DNA from 3 places in the Vibrio sp. MACH09 genome. Region 3 is predicted to be linked to each of the others. Evidence: predicted binding sites of a transcription regulator. Region 3 holds the regulator's gene; each other region holds the start of a gene.
The links. The regulator CRP, encoded in region 3, controls carbon source genes, mostly activating them, when cyclic AMP is high. The targets are predictions, from matches to a motif close to TGTGANNNNNNTCACA.
Positions count from the first base shown of each region.

Region 1: a site for CRP is predicted at 6,258-6,273, ahead of nagE (N-acetylglucosamine-specific PTS transporter subunit IIBC). Genes of this name have one in related genera too.
Region 2: a site for CRP is predicted at 6,444-6,459, ahead of CHJ_RS02290 (CTP synthase). Genes of this name have one in related genera too.

Region 1 covers NZ_BSFZ01000001.1:869,180-876,725, reverse strand. The annotation lists gene fldA (flavodoxin FldA) at 1-386, shown strand, start outside; gene CHJ_RS04030 (DUF4442 domain-containing protein) at 454-957, opposite strand; gene fur (ferric iron uptake transcriptional regulator) at 1,137-1,583, shown strand; partial or broken gene CHJ_RS04020 (GNAT family N-acetyltransferase) at 1,770-2,277, opposite strand; gene CHJ_RS04015 (YqaE/Pmp3 family membrane protein) at 2,386-2,580, opposite strand; gene glnS (glutamine--tRNA ligase) at 2,753-4,420, opposite strand; gene nagE (N-acetylglucosamine-specific PTS transporter subunit IIBC) at 4,677-6,140, opposite strand; gene nagB (glucosamine-6-phosphate deaminase) at 6,393-7,196, shown strand; gene nagA (N-acetylglucosamine-6-phosphate deacetylase) at 7,216-7,546, shown strand, end outside.
Region 2 covers NZ_BSFZ01000001.1:495,812-503,357, reverse strand. The annotation lists gene surE (5'/3'-nucleotidase SurE) at 1-515, opposite strand, end outside; gene truD (tRNA pseudouridine(13) synthase TruD) at 530-1,618, opposite strand; gene ispF (2-C-methyl-D-erythritol 2,4-cyclodiphosphate synthase) at 1,622-2,098, opposite strand; gene ispD (2-C-methyl-D-erythritol 4-phosphate cytidylyltransferase) at 2,095-2,811, opposite strand; gene ftsB (cell division protein FtsB) at 2,908-3,189, opposite strand; gene eno (phosphopyruvate hydratase) at 3,343-4,641, opposite strand; gene CHJ_RS02290 (CTP synthase) at 4,719-6,359, opposite strand; gene mazG (nucleoside triphosphate pyrophosphohydrolase) at 6,561-7,361, opposite strand; gene relA (GTP diphosphokinase) at 7,454-7,546, opposite strand, start outside.
Region 3 covers NZ_BSFZ01000001.1:3,024,571-3,032,116, forward strand. The annotation lists gene CHJ_RS13610 (LysE family translocator) at 1-523, opposite strand, end outside; gene CHJ_RS13615 (PLP-dependent aminotransferase family protein) at 651-2,036, shown strand; gene CHJ_RS13620 (hydrolase) at 2,033-3,016, shown strand; gene CHJ_RS13625 (YheU family protein) at 3,013-3,225, shown strand; gene CHJ_RS13630 (phosphoribulokinase) at 3,295-4,164, shown strand; gene crp (cAMP-activated global transcriptional regulator CRP) at 4,411-5,043, shown strand; gene groL (chaperonin GroEL) at 5,517-7,163, opposite strand; gene CHJ_RS13645 (co-chaperone GroES) at 7,236-7,526, opposite strand.

The DNA.
Region 1 (7,546 bases), 2.2 Mb from region 3:
ACCTGCTTATTTTAGGTATCCCAACTTGGTATTACGGTGAAGCACAATGTGACTGGGATGACTTCTTCCCAGAGCTTGAAGATATTGATTTTTCTACCAAGCTTGTTGCGATCTTTGGCTGTGGTGATCAAGAAGACTATGCAGAGTATTTTTGTGACGCAATGGGTAACATTCGTGACATCGTTGAAACAAAAGGTGGCACAGTACTTGGACACTGGCCAACCGAAGGCTATGAGTTTGAAGCGTCAAAAGCGCTAGTCGACGAAAACACATTCGTTGGGCTGTGTATCGATGAAGACCGTCAACCAGAGCTCACCAATGAGCGCGTCACTACATGGGTTAACCAAATCCATGAAGAAATGTGCTTGGCTGAGCTAGAAGACTAACGTCTGCCAACTCAGCTGTTCAAATTCTTACTGGTTATTTTGTACAAGTAACGGCAAAAGCGTTTCATTAAACTGAAACGCTTTTTTCTTCCATTTCTCTATATTTTGGCTTTTTTCTCACATACAGTTTTCGCTGTACCTCTGAAATAACATTGTCATCCTGATCTTTTACATAGATCACAAATTCGGGAAAACACTTTTCACCAGTAGCGGTTTTGGTCAAGATATCATCCAGTACATCCTGACTTATTTGAAATTCGGCATAAAGATCACTCGACCCCGGCTTAATAAAGTTGATGCTCGCCTCTTTATCCCAAACAAAGTACTTCTCACCTAAAATACCCATTAGCATCAATGCGTATATGGGATCCGTCAAAGAGAAAATACTCCCGCCAAACTGAGTTCGATTCGCATTTTTGTTCCACCAGCGTAGTTTCAACCGTACTCTTACGTTCCTAAAATCCTCACTAATGCTTTCAATTTTAATCCCTGCTCCCCAAAAAGGTGGCCAAGCATTAAGCGCAAACCGCACAATTCCCGGTCGATAAATACGCGCTAGTCCCTTATTCATAACTATCCCTGTTAACAAAATGTTATTACCAGAGTACAATATCCGAAATTTCGAGCAAATATTCAAATGTTAATTATTAACCCTTTGAAGTTTGAGGTTTAATGTTATTGCACGCTGACCTATAATGGGGACAATTGTAACTGTCGCATTAACTATGCAGTTCATCTACAGGAAGAGATATGACAGATAATAATAAAGCGCTTAAAGACGCTGGACTTAAAGTGACCTTACCACGTCTTAAAATTCTTGAAGTACTTCAAGAGCCAGCATGTCAGCACATCAGCGCCGAAGAGCTGTATAAAAAACTAATAGACCTTGGTGAAGAGATTGGTTTAGCGACGGTTTACCGTGTTCTGAATCAGTTCGACGATGCAGGTATCGTAACCCGTCACCATTTTGAAGGCGGTAAATCAGTATTTGAATTGTCCACTCAGCATCATCATGATCATTTAGTGTGTCTAGATTGTGGCGAAGTTATTGAGTTTTCAGACGATGTCATTGAGCAGCGCCAAAAAGAGATTGCTCTCTCTTACAATATTGAACTGACCAATCATAGTTTATACCTTTACGGCAAATGTCTTGAAGGAAACTGTAAAGATGATAAGTCTGCGCACATCAAGAAGTAAAGAGTTCAGTTTACTGAGTTGTTAATCACTAGATAAGCAAAAAAAACCAGCTGGCTAACCAGCTGGTTTTTTACTATTCATATTCGGTTTACACCAGTCACATTGCGATAACCGTAACGCCAGTCACCCGACAAAGAGGCGACACTTATTATTTTTCAAGTAGTTACAGGCTAGTTTACTTTCAAATTATCCCTTTAAATAAATACGGTCATCATACCGTTTACCCGCAATACTGTATGCTTGCGGTATAACCTGACTCAGGGTAAAGCCACATTTTTGCAGTACTCGTTCTGAAGCGATATTGCCTTCGGTCACAACCGCTCGAAAACTCACAATTTCATCTAGCGCTAAAGCCCTGTCAATCAGCGCTGACAATGATTCTGTGCCATATTGCCTTCCATGAAACTCAGGTAATAAGAGATAGCCAACCTCGGCTACTGAGTTATCAATGAAAAAGCCTGTTATACCAACGGCCATTGCTGAGTTTTTTTCCCCGAATCACTAAACAGAGCCATTCGTTGGACTGCGAATTCCATAGAGGCAGACGTGATTGAAACTTTGCTCTGATTTCACTTTCACTCGGAATATCAAAACAGAGTGAAATAATACTTGGGTCTGTGTTTAGACGAAGAAAAAGAGGCCAGTCATCGTTAGTTATCTGCGCCATTGTTAGTCGATCAGTTTCAATCAGCATTCTAATTTAAAACCCCTTCAATTATTCGGCATAAAAAAACACCCAAGAGATAAGACTAGTGGGTGTTTAACTCTGGCGCTACAACGGTAGCGTCAGCTGAATTATTCGCTACTTCTCACCACCTAACGCGCGATTAATTTTTTGATCTGTCTTGTATTGGCTTAATGCATAAACAGACCAAATAGCAGCAGGTATCCAGCCAATTAACGTAATTTGTAGCACTAAGCAGATGATGCCAGCGAAAGGTCGGCCTATGGTAAAAAACTGAAACCACGGCAAAAGAATGGCCAATATAAGTCTCATTATTGTATCCCTTGTAGTGTAAATTAGTACTGTTCTAAATTATCTAAAATTGAGGTTAAATTAGTATAATTCTGAGCTTAAAAAACAAGCTACTACATTTTAAAAATTATCGCGAGTAAAAAAAAATGCCCAAGCTTATTCAGCTTGAGCACTCTTCAACAGATTGTCACGTCTACTGGTCTTTTTTAGCCCATGTATCACGTAAACCAACGGTACGGTTAAAAACCAAGGCATCAGGCTTAGAATCTTTAACATCGCTACAGAAATAGCCTGTACGCTCAAACTGATAACCATCTTCAGGTTTCGCGACAGCTAAACTCGGCTCTACCACACCATTAAGTACCACTAAGGACTCAGGATTAATAGTCGCGGCAAAATCATCGGCGGCAGCTGGATTTTCAACCGTGAATAGACGGTCATACAGACGTATTTCTGCTGGTAAGCCTAAATTAGCAGAGACCCAATGGATCACCCCTTTCACTTTCCGACCATCCGCAGGATTCTTACCAAGGGTATCAGCATCATAACTGCAGTAAATAGTTGTAATGTTACCTTGAGCATCTTTCTCAATACGCTCTGCTTTAATCACATAAGCGCCGCGTAAACGAACCTCTTTACCTAAAACAAGTCGTTTGTATTTCTTGTTTGCTTCTTCGCGGAAGTCGTCTCTCTCTATCAACACTTCTCGAGTAAAAGGAACGTCACGGCTACCCATCTCTGGTTTATTTGGGTGATTCGCCAACGATAACGTTTCGGTTTTCTCTGCATCAAAGTTTTCAATCACAACTTTAATCGGATCCAACACAGCCATCGCACGAGGAGCATTTTCATTTAAGTCATCACGAATACAAGATTCTAGCGAGCTAAACTCAATCATGTTTTCTTGTTTTGTCACACCAATACGTTGGCAAAATTCACGAATTGAAGCTGGTGTAAAACCGCGACGACGCAAACCAGAAATGGTCGGCATACGAGGATCATCCCAACCATTAACTAACTGGTCGGTAACCAAAGTATTAAGTTTACGTTTAGACATCACCGTATATTCTAAATTTAGTCGGCTAAATTCATACTGGCGAGGCTGACACTCAATATCAATGTGATCCAATATCCAATCGTAAATACGTCGATTGTCTTGAAACTCAAGAGTACATATTGAGTGCGTTATTCCTTCAATAGCATCCGAAATACAATGAGTAAAATCGTACATAGGATAGATGCACCATTTATCACCGGTCTGATGGTGATGAGCAAAACGCACGCGGTAAATTACCGGATCACGCATGACCATAAATGGTGAAGCCATATCGACTTTCGCTCGAAGGCATATGGTACCTTCTGCAAATTCGCCTAAACGCATTTTTTCAAATAACGCTAGGTTCTCTTCTACACTACGATCACGATAAGGGCTGTTTTTACCAGGTTCTTTAAGAGTACCGCGATACTCACGGATCTGCTCTGGACTTAGCTCATCAACATACGCTAAGCCTTTAGTAATTAATTCAACAGCATATCCATGAAGCGTATCAAAATAGTCCGATGAATAACGAATATCATCTGACCATTCAAAACCCAACCAATGCACATCATTTTTAATCGACTCAACGTATTCGATGTCTTCTTTCTCAGGGTTTGTATCATCAAATCGAAGATTACACTGTCCCTGATAGTCCTGAGCAATACCAAAGTTCAAACAGATAGATTTTGCGTGCCCGATATGCAGGTAACCATTCGGTTCCGGCGGAAATCGAGTATGCACACTTGTGTGTTTGCCATCCGCTAAATCTTTATCAATAATTTGGCGAATGAAATTCGATGGACGAGCCTCAGCTTCACTCATCTAAGCACCTCTAGTTGTTGGGGGCGAGTTATTCACCCGCCTTAGTATTGTCAAAAATAGTGACCAAAATAGACGACAGTTAAGATTTTCGCCTTTTTTAGTTTGAACTGCTAATGATCCACATTTCTCACTATAGACACAACTAAAACTACGCATTAATTAACGATTTTCGCTAGATATTAACGAAAAATGCCTCCCAATCGGGAGGCATTATCAAAAACCGTCTATTCCAGTTACAAAACTTGGAATAACAGAGTTAGCTTGCGTGATTCTTCATCTCGCCTGCAATGATTTCTGCTAGCGGCCCAAGGATAACTTGAAGGTTGTTATTACCTAGTTTAACAACACCCATAGCACCCAATGCTTTAAGCTTACTTTCATCGATAATATCCATGTCGTTTACTGTTAAACGTAGACGAGTAATACATGCATCGATATTTTGTAGGTTAGCGTGACCGCCTAGTACTTCTAGATACTGTTTTGCTAGCTCTGCAGAGTTTTCGCTGCCGTGAGATTTGCTTGTATCTTCCACATCATCATCTTCACGTCCTGGTGTTTTCAACTTGAAGGTTGTAATCGCCCAGCGGAACACAAAGTAGTAGATTGCGAAGAAAACAAAACCTTGAACAATCAGCATGTACCACTTGTTTGCTAGTGGGTTTTGTGCAGAAAGCACCATATCCACTAAACCTGCTGAGAATCCAAAACCAGCCGTCCAGTTCATCATGTCAGCAATAAATAGAGATACACCCGTTAATACGGCGTGTAACACATACAGCATAGGAGCAAGGAACATGAACGAGAATTCTAGAGGCTCTGTAACACCAGTAAAGAATGATGCAAAACCTGCCGCAATCATGATTGAAGCTACGCGTGTTTTGTTCTCAGGACGAGCTGTGTGGTAGATAGCCAAAGCTGCACCCGGTAGACCAAACATCATGATTGGGAAGAAACCAGCCATATAACGACCTGTTTCACCAACAACACCTACACCCGCTTCTACAGCGTTTGGTGTCCACCAGTTACCCAAATCATTAATACCAGCCATATCAAACCAGAACACAGAGTTTAGTGCATGGTGAAGACCAACAGGAATCAATAAACGGTTAAAGAAGCCATAGATACCAGACCCCACTTCTCCAAGTCCAACAATACCTTCACCCAAAGAAATAAGACCATTGAAAATAATAGGCCATACAAACATTAGTACAAATGAAATGACGATAGCCGCAAATGAGGTCAAAATGGGTACTAAACGTTTACCGCTAAAGAAGGCTAGTGCTTTGTGTAACTCTACTTGGTAATAACGGTTGTACAGCTCTGCCGCAACAATACCAGATAGAATACCAACAAATTGGTTACCAATTTTGTTGAAAGCAAGTGTAGAACCTTCATTTAATTCAACAAGACCAATAGCGCCGACTGAACCTGCACTACATAATGTTGTAATTACCATGTAGCCAACAAAGCCAGCAAGTGCTGCTGCACCATCTTTATCTTTAGACATACCGTATGCAACACCAATTGCAAACAGTACAGACATATTGTCTATAATTGCCGCGCCCGCTTTAATTAAAAACGCAGCCAACGCATTGTTACCACCCCAACCGGTTGGATCGATCCAGTAACCGATACCCATTAATATTGCTGCTGCTGGTAATGTAGCAACAGGCACCATTAATGCCTTACCTACTTTTTGAAAATATCCGAGAACATTCACCGTAAAATTCCCCCTATAGAATTTTAATTTTGTTTGGCCGACTTATTTTAGCCTTCCAATTTAGTCATATTCAGTTTAAGTAATTAATTTCGTCCCGCAAATTAAAAGCTCATATAGTGTGATCGATATCGCTCATTTTGGCCATAAAAGCGATATTTTGCTAGCGAGATCATAAAACTTATTTTATGATTCGAATTAACAACCCTTCGGGATTAAACTTTAACCGTATTATCGAACTATTGAGGTGCCACCGTGAGACTCATTCCATTACTTACTGATTATGATGTTAGCCTTTGGTCAGCAAGACATATTATTAATCGTATCAATGCATTCAAGCCAACTGAAGAGCGTCCATTTGTACTCGGATTGCCAACGGGTGGCACTCCACTGAAGACATATGAACGTCTTATTGAACTTTATAAGCTAGGCGAAGTAAGCTTCAAACATGTGGTGACTTTTAACATGGATGAGTATGTAGGGCTTGCATCAGATCACCCTGAATCATATCGCACTTTTATGTATTCAAACTTCTTTGATCATGTTGATATACAAGACAAAAACATCAACTTGCTTAACGGTAACACTGACGACCACGAACTCGAGTGCCAACGTTACGAAGAAAAAATTAAATCTTACGGCCAAATTCATCTCTTTATGGGAGGTGTGGGTAACGATGGTCACATCGCATTTAACGAGCCAGCTTCGTCCCTCTCTTCACGAACTCGTATCAAAACACTGACTGAAGACACACGCATAGCAAATTCACGCTTTTTCGATGGTGATACAAGCCAAGTTCCTAAATACGCATTAACTATCGGTGTCGGTACGCTACTTGAAGCAAAAGAAGTGATGATCTTGATTACTGGCCACAATAAAGCACAAGCACTGCAAGCAGCCGTCGAAGGTTCTGTTAATCATCTTTGGACTGTGTCAGCATTGCAGCTTCATGCAAAATCGGTGATTGTCTGCAATGAACCTGCAACGCAGGAACTAAAAGTGAAAACCGTTAAGTACTTCAGCGAACTTGAAGCTGAAAATATCCGTAATCTTAAGTAATTAGATGGGGCTCCCTGCTATGTATGCGCTAACCAACTGTACCATTTATACCGGTAGTGACGTGCTTGATCGACACGCTGTCATTATTGAGGGTGATACGATTCATTCCATCATTGCTAATGATCAATTGCCAAATGATATTAAGAGCGTCGATCTCAAGGGAGCTAACTTAAGCCCCGGTTTTATAGACTTACAGCTCAATGGATGTGGTGGTGTGATGTTTAACGATGACATTACTCCTGAGACACTGCAAATCATGCATGAAACCAATATAAAATCGGGTTGCACTAGCTTTTTGCCGACACTCATTACGTCATCTGATGACAACATGCGTCAAGCCATTGAAACAG
Region 2 (7,546 bases), 2.5 Mb from region 3:
TGCTGGCCTTTTAATTGTTCAAAAGGAACATCCGGCACATTGATATTAAGCAATCGGTTAGTGGGAATAGGCGACTGCAGATGCTGCTCAACAATCTGTCGAGCTATTTTAGCCGCAGTGGCAAAATTATCACTACCTACCAAAGAAAACGCAATAGATTGAACTTGTAAGAAATGCCCTTCCATCGCCGCGGCAACGGTTCCAGAATACAGAACATCATCACCTAAGTTCGCACCATGGTTGATGCCACTAAGCACCAAATCCGGTAAATCATCTTTCAGTAACTCGTTTAAGGCAAAGTGAACACAATCGGTTGGCGTTCCTTGTACTGCATAAACATTGTCTGAGAACTGAGACACCCTTAGTGGCGTCTCCAGTGTCAGAGAGTTTGATGCCCCTGAACGGTTTCGATCTGGAGCGACGATAATAATTTCCGCAAGATCGGCAAGTTCTTTAGCGAGCATGTTCAATCCTTCGGCATGCACTCCATCATCATTGCTAAGCAAAATTTTCATTATTATCTAAGCCTTTACTCGTAACTACGTTCTACTGGGATCTCTTGCACTAATTCTCTTATGATTGATGTCGCAAAGCTTCCAGACGAAAGAGAAAAACACAACACAACATTATTATCTTGTACTGAATATGATAAATCCGTCGGTTTCAACAAGGTCTCTCGTCTGTCATGACGCATGCGATTGCCTCTAATTAGAGCCATAAGGTCCGGTTCTGAGTCAACAATCTTCTGTTCCAATTGCAAAGCTTGTTGTTCAGTTGGTAAAGCGTTATCACCTGCCAGCGCAGCTGTAATAAAGGCTTCGCCAGATTCTAACTTTTGTTGATATTGTGCTAACTCATCTGCCATTATGGCACTGCTGATTTTTTGCTCTGCCATGACACTTTCTTCAAGTTTAGTCTCGTTAGCCAACATAACAATATCGCCTGGCACCAGAGTAGAAAAGCAATCCTGATTAATTCTTTCAGAAACAATATGGTTGAATATCCAAGAACGCGCGGTGGAAAGATACATGCTTCGCTTGTTTTGGTTTCTAGTGCGTACGTTATCCCGCCCCCAGCGCTTAGCCTCCAGAACATTGTTGCCATCCCGACCAAAACGCTGAGCACCATAATAGTTTGGTACACCACCGGAAATCACCGACTCGACTCTCTTCTCTACAGACTCGACATCTGACACTTCAGACAAGGTAATCTCAAAGCGGTTGCCAATTAAATCACCCGGACGAAGCTTTTTGTTGTGTCGATTCAACTCAAGTATTTGGATAGAAGGATACTGTTTTTCAAATTCAGAGAAGTCTGGCTCTTGTTCCGCTTTGGCTAAATGAATACTTAGCCACTGTTCTGTCACCGCATGCCTATCTTTTAACCCTGCCCAGCCTACATTTTTAGATTTAACATTGCAGTATCGTGCTAATTCATTGGCCACAAACATCGTGTTTTCACCGGTTTTACGGATTTTCACCATCAGGTGCTCACCCGAACCAGTAAATGAGTATCCCAGTTCTTCTTTTACGACGAAGTGTTCAGGCTGCGCTTTTAATTTTGCTTTACACTCTGGCTTTCCATACAGATAAGCCAGATCTTCAAGTATATCGGTCATAGGTTACTTCTTAGTTAACAGAACGACGGCTTCACAGGCAATACCTTCTTTGCGACCTGTGAATCCCAACTTTTCAGTTGTCGTTGCTTTGACATTTACATTATCTATCGATGTTTGCACATCTTCTGCAATGGCTTCTCTCATTGCTTGAATATAAGGCAGCATTTTAGGTGCTTGAGCAATGATAGTGACATCCAAGTTACCTATCTGGTAACCACGCTGCTGAGCAAGTCGATACACCTCTTTGAGTAGTTCTCGGCTATCAACGTCTTTCCAACGCTCATCATTATCAGGGAAATGCGTTCCAATATCACCTTCTGCTAACGCCCCCAGCAGGGCATCAGTCAGAGCATGAAGAGCAACATCACCATCTGAGTGAGCAATTAAACCTTGTGAGTAAGGAATAGCAACGCCACCAATAATAACAGGGCCGTCACCACCAAATTTATGCACATCAAATCCGTGACCTATCCGAATCATCTCTGTTCCTTTTGTTCTTTACGCAAGTAAAATTCAGCCAAGGCTAAATCTTCTGGTTGAGTTATCTTTAAGTTGTCCATTCGACCGGGTACTAACTGAGGCTGGATTCCAAGCCACTCCATCGCTGACGCCTCATCGGTTATCGTCGCGTTAGCCTGTTTTGCTTTAATCAATGCCTCATGTAACTGATGGCTATTAAACATCTGTGGCGTTAAGGCGTGCCATAAATCTTGGCGATCGACAGTTGCAGAAATGGTACCTTCACCATTCCCCCGTTTCATGGTATCTCTAACTGGAGCTGCCAATATACCGCCCAGTTTGTTTTTGCTCACTTGTTTGATCAAAGCATCAATGTCACTGATTGAAATACAAGGCCTTGCTGCATCATGCACTAACACCCAACTCTCTGGATTTATCTCCAATAATCGAGCTAAACCAGATAACACAGAATCAGCGCGCTCTCCACCGCCATCGACTCGAATCACTTTTGGATGGTTCGCAATCTTCAACTGTGGGAAATAGGGATCGTTTGGACTTACCGCAACAATAACATTCTGTATTTGGGGATGTTCAAGAAGTTTCTCGACAGTGTGTTCTAAAATCGTTTTTTCAAGCAACTGTAGGTATTGCTTTGGGATTTCTGCCTTCATACGACTACCGATACCCGCTGCGGGCACAATGGCGTATAGTCGTTGTTCTATATTTGTAACCATTTCAATTAGACCATTCTGTAAAACTAACTGTTCAGATAATGACTTTATCTATTGTTCAATCTAGTGGAGTCGTTCAACTTACTTGGATTACTCGTCCTACTGGGAAGTATCACCCACTATACGGTAAAAGGTTTCGTCCTCTTTCACCATGCCGAGTTCGTGTCTTGCTCTCTCTTCTATTGCGTCAAGCCCTTGCCTAAGATCATCTATCTCAGCAAACATTTCATCATTACGTCGTTGTAATTCTTTATTCACGGACTGCTGAATAACAATCTCGCTATTTACATTGGCGTTTTCAATCAGCCCATTCTTCCCCCAAACAAGGAAGTAAATCAGAACAGATAATAAGCAGGTTAAACCAAGAGTGAGTAGACGCACTGAACAGGTTTCTCATCTTTAAAACTGAAGCGCTATATATAGCACAGAAGGGCATTTGGTGCGAGAGAACAGCGAGAGTAACAACTGGAAACAAAAACGCCTTCAAAAATGAAGGCGTTTTAAAACAAGTAATAAAGTTATAATTCTAAAGAATTATTGACCTTTTACTTCTTTTAGTCCGTTGAAAGGTGCACGTGAACCTAGTGCTTCTTCGATACGGATAAGTTGGTTGTACTTAGCAACACGGTCAGAACGGCTCATAGAACCAGTTTTGATTTGGCCAGCAGCAGTACCAACAGCAAGATCAGCAATAGTTGCATCTTCAGTTTCACCTGAACGGTGAGAGATAACAGCTGTGTAACCAGCATCTTTAGCCATCTTAATTGCAGCTAAAGTTTCAGTTAGAGAACCGATTTGGTTGAACTTGATAAGGATAGAGTTAGCAACACCCATTTCGATACCTTTCGCAAGGATCTTAGTGTTTGTAACGAACAGGTCGTCACCTACTAGTTGAAGCTTGTCACCTAGTAGTTCAGTTTGGTGCTTAAAGCCATCCCAATCTGACTCATCAAGACCGTCTTCGATAGATACGATTGGGTACTGATTAGCTAGGTCAGCTAGGTAGTGGTTAAACTCTTCAGAAGTGAAGATTTTACCTTCGCCTTTCATGTTGTAGTTGCCAGCTTCTTTGTCGAAGAACTCAGATGCAGCACAGTCCATCGCTAGAGTAACGTCTTTACCTAGCTCGTAACCAGCAGCTTCTACAGCTTCTTTGATTGCAGCTAGTGCAGCAGCGTTAGATTCTAGGTTAGGAGCGAAACCACCTTCATCACCAACTGCAGTGCTTAGGCCTTTAGCCTTAAGTACTTTAGCTAGGTTGTGGAATACTTCTGCACCTACACGTAGAGCTTCTTTAAGAGTTGGCGCGCCAACAGGTTGAATCATAAATTCTTGGATATCAACGTTGTTATCAGCGTGCTCACCACCATTGATGATGTTCATCATTGGAAGAGGCATAGAGAACTGACCAGGAGTACCGTTTAGTTCAGCAATGTGCTCGAACAAAGGCATACCTTTAGCAGCAGCAGCAGCTTTAGCATTTGCTAGAGATACCGCTAGAATTGCGTTTGCACCAAATTGTGATTTGTTTTCAGTGCCATCTAGGTCAATCATCACTTGGTCAACATCAGCTTGAGCTTTTGCATCCTTACCAACTAGTGCTTCAGCGATTGGGCCATTTACAGCTTCAATTGCTTTAAGAACACCTTTTCCTAGGAAACGTGCTTTGTCACCATCACGTAGCTCAAGAGCTTCGCGAGAACCAGTAGATGCGCCAGATGGAGCAGCAGCCATACCTACGAAACCGCCTTCTAGGTGTACTTCAGCTTCTACAGTTGGGTTACCACGTGAGTCGATGATTTCACGACCTAGAACTTTAACGATCTTAGACATTAATGTTTCCTCTCGTTTCAATTTAAATGTCAAAACTAAAGGGTAGCCGCACAGCATGAGCAACTACCCAGATTCTTTTACTTCTCTAATTCACCACGCTGAAATTCTCCAGCGGCTTTGACGAAACCTGCAAACAATGGATGCCCATCGCGAGGAGTCGAGGTAAATTCAGGGTGGAACTGAGCTGCCACAAACCAAGGGTGATTTGGATTCTCTATCACTTCCACTAACTTCTTGTCCGCAGACAAGCCCGACACTTTAAGGCCGGCATCTTCTAATTTAGGGCGAAGATTATTGTTTACTTCATAACGATGGCGGTGACGCTCATGAATGGTCGCACTGCCATACAGGTCTCTTGCTTTGGTTCCTTTCTCAAGGTGACACAGCTGAGAACCAAGACGCATAGTTCCACCAAGGTCTGATTTTTCGGTGCGCTCTTCGACTTTACCTTCGCCGTCAACCCACTCGGTAATCAATCCTACCACTGGATACTTCGTCTTACTGTTAAATTCTGTTGAATGCGCACCTTCTAGGCCAACCACATTACGTGCATATTCAATCAAAGCAACTTGCATACCCAAGCAAATACCCAAATAAGGGACATTGTTCTCACGGGCGTACTGGGCAGCGAGTATCTTCCCTTCAATACCACGATCACCAAAACCACCGGGTACTAAGATAGCATCGAGTCCTTGAAGGACTTCTTCGCCTTTTGACTCGACATCTTGCGAATCAACATATTTGATTTTAACGCTTAAACGGTTTTTAAGGCCAGCATGTTTTAACGCTTCATTGACGGATTTATACGCATCCGGCAATTCAATGTATTTACCAACCATACCAATCACAACTTCGTCAGTTGGGTTGGCTTCTTCGTAGATAACTTGTTCCCACTCAGATAAATTCGCCTCTGGCGCTTCAATGCCAAAGCGAGCACAAACCAGATCATCAAGACCTTGTGCTTTTATCAGTTGAGGTATTTTATAAATGGAATCAACATCTTTCATCGAGATAACCGCTTTCTCTTGCACATTACAGAACAAGGCGATTTTCTTACGTTCATTAGCAGGAATGATACGATCACTACGACAAACTAAAATATCAGGTTGAATACCGATAGAAAGCAGTTCTTTTACTGAGTGTTGCGTTGGTTTAGTTTTCACTTCACCAGCAGCAGCTAAGTATGGCACTAGCGTAAGGTGCATAAACATAGCGCGCTCACGGCCAACTTCAGCAGCAAGTTGACGAATCGCTTCCATAAATGGCAGAGATTCGATATCACCAACGGTTCCACCTACTTCAACAATGGCAATTTCATGACCTTCTGCACCAGCAAAAACTCGATCTTTAATCGCATTAGTAATATGAGGAATAACTTGAATCGTTGCACCAAGGTAGTCACCACGGCGCTCTTTTCTAAGTACGTCGGCATAAACACGACCCGCAGTGAAGTTGTTTCGCTTGGTCATCTTGGTACGGATAAAACGCTCGTAGTGACCTAAATCAAGATCAGTCTCCGCGCCATCTTCCGTAACAAATACTTCACCGTGCTGCGTAGGGCTCATCGTGCCCGGATCAACGTTTATGTAAGGGTCAAGCTTCATCATGGTCACTTTAAGACCACGAGCTTCAAGAATAGCGGCCAATGAGGCTGCTGCAATACCTTTACCTAGTGAGGAAACAACCCCGCCAGTAACAAAAATATAATTTGTCGTCATGTTTAACCTGAAATTGGTTGAATGAGGGAAATGAGTACTTTCTGGACGGGATGTAAATATACCAGAAGCGTCATACCACCACAACGTGAAACTTATCACAGTTTAATTTTTTATTTTTTGCTTCAAATCAATTGTGCTGGTCTTCCCCTTTAAGTGCCAATTATTACTAGATTTATCAGTTAATCTGCTACAAAAGCAGAGTTAGCCGCTCTTCTCATTCTGCTTTATCTGTTGCCAGTACTGATCTAGCTGTTCTAAATCAAAATCATCCAGTTCTTTACCCTGTTGAGCAACAATACGTTCGACGCCTTTAAAACGTCGCTCAAACTTATTGTTTGCTTTGCGCAGTGCAGCCTCAGGGTCATGACCTAAGTGCCGTACTAAATTGACAGTCGCAAACAACAGATCCCCCAGTTCTTCTTCCACAAGCTCCGGGTTAGGAACGGGCTGCAACGCTTCATCCAGAACCTCTTGAATCTCTTCATTGACCTTACCTGCCACTGGCTCAATAGAGTCCCAATCAAAACCGTGTTTAGCACATCGTTTCTGTATCTTATTGGCTTTTGACAGTGCAGGAATAGATGTTGGTATTGAGTCTAGAATACTTTCTTCAACTTTGCCTATCTGTTGCTTTTCCTTTTGTTTCTCTTTTTGCCAGTTTTCATTTAGCTCATCTTCAGAGTCAAAAGAGTGATCAGAAAAAACATGCGGATGTCGACGAGTCAGTTTTTCGTTGACGGTTTCAACGACTTGTTCAAAATCGAATAAATTCTCTTCTTTAGCTAACTGGCTATAAAAGATCACCTGAAACAGTAAGTCACCCAACTCTTCTTTTAGATTTCGCCAATCTTTGTTATGAATAGCGTCAACCACTTCATAAGTCTCTTCTATGGTGTGGGGCACTATGGTGTCAAATGTCTGCTTCTTGTCCCATGGACAGCCCATTTCGGGATCACGTAGTTGAGACATTATTTTTTCAAGCTGTTTAATAGGATGAGACATGGTGATGAGCTCTTTTTGATAAATATTAGCAGGTACGAGATAGCTGAATAATACAATTAAGGCCTGACAAGATCAGGCCTTAATTTTTGGGCTTAGTTAAGTCGTTTTACCGAAACAACGTCTTTAATCTGCTCTAGCCTTGATATTATTCGGCTTAACAATTCGATATTTTTCACTTCTATATC
Region 3 (7,546 bases):
CTGATAACCAGCGGCCAATAAGCGTTCCGAAGCCAACCCAAATCGAAGAGGTATGCAGTTGAGTTACCCAAAAAATAACCGCGATACATAGGATAGACCACCAATAATTTGCTCCTGTAAGGGAGAATGATCCGATGGCAGTGACCATCATCATCCACGCTTTTGGATTCAAATATTGAAAGAGCGCGGCTTGTAGACATGACATGGGCTTTGCTTGTATTGAGTCATCACTCGTTTTGCTATCCGCCATAGCAATTTTCCACGCAAGATAAAGTAAGTAAGCACTTCCTAGCCATTTCATTATCTCTTGTATGACAGGGTAAGTTTGGAACACCACTCCCAGACCAGAAGCCAGTAATATCACCATGCTCATGAGGCCTAAGCCAATACCAACAAAATGAGGAATGGTCTTTTTATAGCCAAAATTCGCACCAGAAGCCGTTAACATGACGTTATTGGGCCCTGGAGTTCCTGTCATCACAATGGCGAATAGGGCCACTGAGATAAAAAATTGCCATTCCATAAAGAGTTCTCCCTGAAAATTAAATTGTACCGATACAATTTACAAATATTTATTGATTTTTCTACATTACAGTTACAAAATGACCTTAACAATTGCCTAAATAAAGATCAAAGGATTTATTGTCACCATGACAATCATAGATATCACTCTTGTTGATAACGAGTCTTCGCCAAAATATAAGCAGATAGCCGATGCCATCGCCGACAAGATAGAGTCTGGCCAACTGACATCAAATGATAAGTTACCAACTCACCGCGCATTAGCAGATAGTATTGGCGTTACGGTAGGAACGGTGACAAGAGCTTATGCCGAGATAGAGCGTAGAGGTTTGGTTGAAGCACGAGTCGGCGCAGGAACATTTGTTGTTGATAAGCAGAAAGTCTATTGGGCATTTGACCAACAAGATGACAATGGCGAGTGCAATTTCGGATTTAATATCCCACCATTGCTTGATCGTAGTGACATGATCAAAAATGCTTTAGATGCAGTGACCAGTTCGCCACAAGCACTTAACCAGTTTATGTTGTACCAAAAACCGACCGGGATCGACTCCCATCGAGAGATAATTGCAGGCTGGCTAACGAGTAATGGTCTCAATATGAATAGCCAACAGATGCTCTTTACCTCTGGTGCTCAGCATGGGGTACAAATGGTGCTTGATGCCTTTACCAGAGCAGGTGACACCATACTAGTGGAAAAGCTGACCTACCCCGGACTCATTAGCTTAGCTCGACAAAAGCAGCTTTCTATCAAAGGCGTAGAAATGGATCAGGAGGGCATAACGCCGCAAGCCTTAGACTCAGCCTGCCGACAAAACCAAGCACGATTTATTTACCTTACTCCTACGCTGCAAAATCCGACTACCGCAATAATGTCTCTAGAACGACGAAAAGCGATTCTCGATGTATGCAAAAAACACAATTTAATCGTTCTCGAAGATGACGTTAACGGGCTATTGCCAATTGATAGACCCCCTGCTTTAGTTAATTTAGATCCGGAGCAAGTTATTCATATCGGAGCCGTCTCTAAATGTTTGGCTCCCGGTTTGAGAGTAGGATATTTGCACGCGCCAGCAAAACTCTACCAGCCATTAAGTATTGCATTACAAAACCACAGCTGGATGGTTAGTCCATTACTGACAGCACTTACTTGTGAGCTTGTTCAATCAAAACAGTATGATTTAATCGTCAATGAAATTCGCAAAGAGATGGCAGAGCGACTCGCATTAGCTCTTGAATACTTAAGCGAGTTTTCTCCGCGTTTTCAAACCAGTTGTTATCATATGTGGCTAACTTTACCAGAACAGTGGCGACTGACGGACTTTGTCACTCAAGCTAAACGCTGTGGGGTGATCGTAAAATCAGCAGAACTGTTCACTCCCCCTGCCGCTGCCATCGTTCCAGCAGTTCGGCTTGCGCTAAGTTCTCCAATAAATCAGCAGCAAATGAAAATAGGTCTTGTTAAACTACAAGAATTATTACAATCGCCACCGATTAGTGACTTCGATTTATGAGCCAATTTAACCCAGTTATCGGCCTGAGCAACCCTCATATACAGACGATATTGCCAAGATTTATTCGAAAAAAACCACTTTTTCAAGCTAAGTGGCAAAGTATAGAGACCGACGATGGTGACTTTTTAGATCTAGCGTGGAGCGAAGATTGGCAAAGCCAGCAAGCAAAGGATAAGCCTATTTTTGTTCTTTTCCATGGCTTAGAGGGTAGCTTTCATAGCCCTTACGCTAACGGCCTAATGAATGCATTTGCACAGTCTGGCTGGTTGTCGGTCATGATGCATTTCCGTGGCTGTAGCGGCAGGCCTAATAGGTTAGCAAGAGCTTACCACTCCGGAGAAGTTGAAGATGCGCGTTTTTTTCTCACTCATCTCAATACCCTATTCCCTCACCAGATTAAAGTAGCTACAGGCATTTCACTGGGCGGAAATATGTTGGTGAACTATCTCGCCAAATATCAGCATCAGCCCCTGCTTTCCGCGGCGACTGTCGTCTCTGCACCACTCGATCTAGCAGCATGCTCACAACGAATTGAACAGGGGTTCTCCAAGGTATATCGAAATTACCTACTCAGTTCGTTGAAAGCAAACGCCATTCAAAAACAGCACAAACTGCATCACGCCATTGGCATTACCACAAAAAACATCCAAGCAATAAAAACCTTGTATGATTTCGATGATAAACTTACTGCACCACTGCATGGTTTTAGCGATGCTAATGACTATTATCAACGCTGTTCTGGTATCAAGGAGCTCAACAATACGGCGATCCCCTTACAGGTAATTCACGCAAAAGACGACCCATTTATGACCGAGAAGGTCATTCCTGACTTCAAATTAAACAGTAATATTCATTACCGATTATGTCAGCATGGTGGTCATGTTGGATTTATGACCGGCACAATTAACAAACCAAGCTTTTGGTTGGAAGATTACCTGCCATACTATTATCAGCATTACTTACAAGAAGAGAGATCATGATTGTTCCATGGCAACAAATAGCTCCTGAAACATTGGAAAACTTAATCAAAGAGTTCGTCTTAAGAGAAGGAACGGACTACGGTACTGAAGAAGCGACGTTGGAAGATAAAATTCAGCAAGTACATCTTTTACTACAACAAGGTGAAGCCGTTGTGCTTTTCTCTGAACTTCACGAAAGTGTGGATATAAAACTAAAGCGTGAACTATGATTGTTTATTGTTCGACTTTAATGCCATAGACTAAAATAGAATCAGATCTTCATAACGACAAGGAATGTCATGTCAGCAAAACACCCAATTATCGCAGTAACAGGTTCTTCAGGAGCTGGTACTACAACCACATCTGAAGCTTTTCGTAAGATGTTCAGTATGATGGATATCAAACCAGCTTGGGTTGAAGGTGACAGCTTTCATCGCTTTACACGACCAGAAATGGATATAGAGATCCGCAAAGCCAGAGAGCAAGGTAAACACATCAGTTACTTTGGGGCTGAGGCGAATGACTTTCCAGCCTTAGAGAAATTTTTCAGAAAGTATGGTGACGAAGGTGTCGGTCAGGTTAGGCGCTATTTACACTCATTTGATGAGGCGGTCCCTTACAATCAAATGCCAGGCACCTTTACTCCATGGCAAGATCTACCAGAAAAGAGCAACGTATTGTTTTATGAAGGCCTACATGGGGGAGTGGTCGATGGTGACATTAACGTTTCTCAGCATGTTGATCTGCTCATCGGTATGGTGCCCATAGTTAACTTAGAATGGATTCAAAAATTTGTCCGAGACACTCGTGATAGAGGTCATTCACGCGAAGCCGTTACCGATTCCATCGTTCGCTCAATGGATGATTACTTAAATTACATCACACCTCAATTTTCCCGTACCCATATCAACTTTCAGCGCGTACCGACCGTTGATACCTCAAACCCATTAAACGCGAAAGGTATCCCTAGTCTTGATGAGAGTTTTGTGGTGATTCGATTGCGTGGAATGAAAAATGTCGACTTTCCATACCTGCTAGCAATGATTGATGGCTCATTTATGTCAAGGCATAACACCTTAGTTATCCCCGGAGGAAAGATGAGCTTTGCAATGGAACTAATCATTAGACCGATATTGCAACAGCTAATTGAAACCGGCAAAATCGGTTAATTATTGTACAAACTTTTAGTTTACTTTTAATACCGTGATCATGTGCACATTTTTGCGTAACATATCACAAATTCAGGGCGATCAAAATCAAGAAATCGTCTGCAAAAAAGGATACTATTCTTAACCGATAGATAAAGAAGTAGCTTGCAGCTTCGAATAATTAAACCTATGCTAACCGCAAAGTTTATTGACGAGGCAGCAAAGGAACGCTGCTGAACAGACCCTGCATAAAATAGTGAGATAATTATGGTTCTAGGTAAACCTCAAACCGATCCAACTTTAGAATGGTTTCTTTCACACTGTCATATTCATAAATATCCATCCAAAAGTACGCTGATTCACGCTGGTGAAAAAGCGGAAACTTTATATTACATAGTGAAAGGCTCCGTAGCTGTGCTTATCAAGGATGAAGAAGGAAAGGAGATGATTCTTTCTTACCTAAATCAAGGTGACTTCATCGGTGAACTAAGCTTATTTGCAGAAGAGCAAGATCGTACCGCTTGGGTACGTGCGAAATCCCCTTGCGAAGTTGCGGAAATTTCTTTTAAGAAATTCCGTCAGCTGATCCAAGTAAACCCAGACATTTTAATGCGTCTTTCTGCTCAAATGGCTAACCGTCTTCAGGTTACAAGCCAAAAAGTAGGTGACCTTGCATTCCTAGATGTAACAGGACGTATTGCGCAAACACTTTTAAACCTTGCCAAGCAACCTGATGCAATGACCCATCCAGACGGCATGCAAATTAAGATCACTCGTCAAGAGATTGGTCAAATTGTTGGCTGTTCTCGTGAAACAGTAGGTCGAATCCTGAAGATGCTAGAAGAGCAAAACCTAATTTCTGCGCATGGTAAAACTATTGTGGTTTACGGCACGCGCTAGATATTAATAATCTAAGCACAACACCAAAAACGCAGCATTATTGCTGCGTTTTTTTATGGCATCTCTTTCTCTCTGTATCCATCACAAATTTCTTTTCCATTTTTAATCACCAATCTAGATCCCTGCGAATAGATAGTTAGCAGCCAAAGCCTAACAGTAAACTCATTTTAGCTGATCTATTTGCAGTAACAATCTTCCCAGCATAAACCAGATACGACAGTCTAGACAGATTTAAAAACCATACAGGCTATTGATTTATAAAAATAATTACCTTTAGATCGACCATCAAATAACTTTATAATCAAATTATTTGATAATCAACAAACCTCATTTTTAGCAAAAAAGTAAACCATTATTCATAACAACGCAGCTGAGAAATCAGTATTCCCCGCATAAAAAAACCGAAGCCAAAGCTTCGGTTTTTTGTTCACAATATTACTGTCAGCGGTAAACCGCTATCAATAACTCTTGGCTTACATCATGCCTGGCATGCCGCCCATACCACCCATGCCGCCCATATCAGGCATTGCTGGAGCATCTTTAGCTGGCATATCAGAAACCATAGCTTCAGTCGTAATCATTAGACCTGCTACCGATGCAGCAAACTGAAGTGCACTACGAGTTACTTTTGTTGGGTCAAGGATACCCATTGCAATCATATCGCCGTATTCACCTGTTGCAGCGTTATAACCGTCGCTACCTTCACGTGCTTTAACATTGTTTGCAACTACTGACTCTTCGTCACCTGCGTTAGCAACGATTTGACGTAGTGGCGCTTCCATTGCACGTAGAGCAACGCGAATACCTACGTTTTGCTCTTCGTTTGCACCTTCAAGGCCAACAACTTTAGACGCTGCGCGGATAAGTGCAACACCACCACCGGCAACAACACCTTCTTCTACTGCTGCACGAGTTGCGTGTAGAGCATCTTCAACGCGATCTTTCTTCTCTTTCATCTCAACTTCAGTCGCAGCGCCTACTTTGATAACCGCAACACCACCAGCAAGTTTTGCAACACGCTCTTGTAGTTTTTCTTTATCGTAGTCAGATGTCGCTTCTTCAACTTGTTGACGAATTTGAGCAACACGGCCGTTGATCATCTCTTCTTCACCAAGACCATCAATGATAGTTGTGTTCTCTTTAGTGATTGTCACACGCTTAGCTTGACCTAGATCTTCAAGCGTTACTTTTTCAAGCTCAAGACCAATCTCTTCAGAGATAACCGTACCAGAAGTTAGTACCGCGATATCTTGTAGCATTGCTTTACGACGGTCACCAAAACCAGGGGCTTTAACAGCCGCTGCTTTCACGATGCCACGCATGTTGTTCACCACCAATGTAGCTAGAGCTTCACCTTCAACATCTTCGGCAATAATTAGAAGAGGACGAGACGCTTTTGCCACTGCTTCCAGAGTAGGAAGAAGTTCACGAATGTTAGAAACTTTCTTATCAATAAGTAGAATAAATGGGCTTTCAAGTTCTACCGCACCAGCTTCTTGATTAGTGATGAAGTATGGCGATAGGTAACCACGGTCAAACTGCATACCTTCAACAACGTCTAGTTCATCATGAAGAGCTTGGCCTTCTTCAACAGTGATAACACCGTCACGACCTACTTTTTCCATCGCTTCTGCAATGATGTTACCCACAGTCTCATCAGAGTTAGCAGAGATAGTACCTACTTGAGCAATAGCTTTAGTATCAGTACAAGGAACAGATAGTGTTTTAAGCTCTTCAACAGCAGCGATTACCGCTTTGTCGATACCGCGCTTAAGATCCATTGGGTTCATGCCCGCTGCAACGGCTTTAAGGCCTTCAGCAATAATGGATTGTGCAAGTACTGTTGCAGTCGTTGTTCCGTCACCAGCAGCATCATTAGCTTGTGAAGCAACTTCTTTAACCATTTGTGCACCCATGTTTTGAAACTTGTCTTCAAGTTCAATTTCACGAGCAACAGAAACACCATCTTTAGTAATGGTTGGAGCACCAAATGATTTATCTAGAACAACATTACGTCCTTTAGGACCTAGCGTTACTTTTACAGCATCGGCAAGAACATTAACGCCTTCAAGCATTTTTACTCGTGCGTCATTACCAAATTTTACATCTTTAGCAGCCATTTTGATTTCCTTTCCTAAAATCTATTTTTACTTTAATTTGTCGTTTAAGAGTGAATGTCTTAACGCTTACTTCTATTCAACGATAGCCATGATGTCATTTTCAGACATAACAAGAACTTCTTTACCATCAATCTTTTCAGTTTTCGTACCGTAACCTTCAGCAAAGATAACTACGTCACCCACTTTAACGTCTAGTGGCATAACAGAGCCGTTTTCTAGAATACGACCTTTGCCAACAGCAACTACCGTACCGCGAGTGGATTTTTCAGCTGCAGAGCCAGTTAACACGATGCCACCAGCAGATTTAGATTCAACTTCTTGGCGCTCAACGATTACACGGTCATGTAAAGGACGAATATTCATCTGTATTCTCTCCTGATATT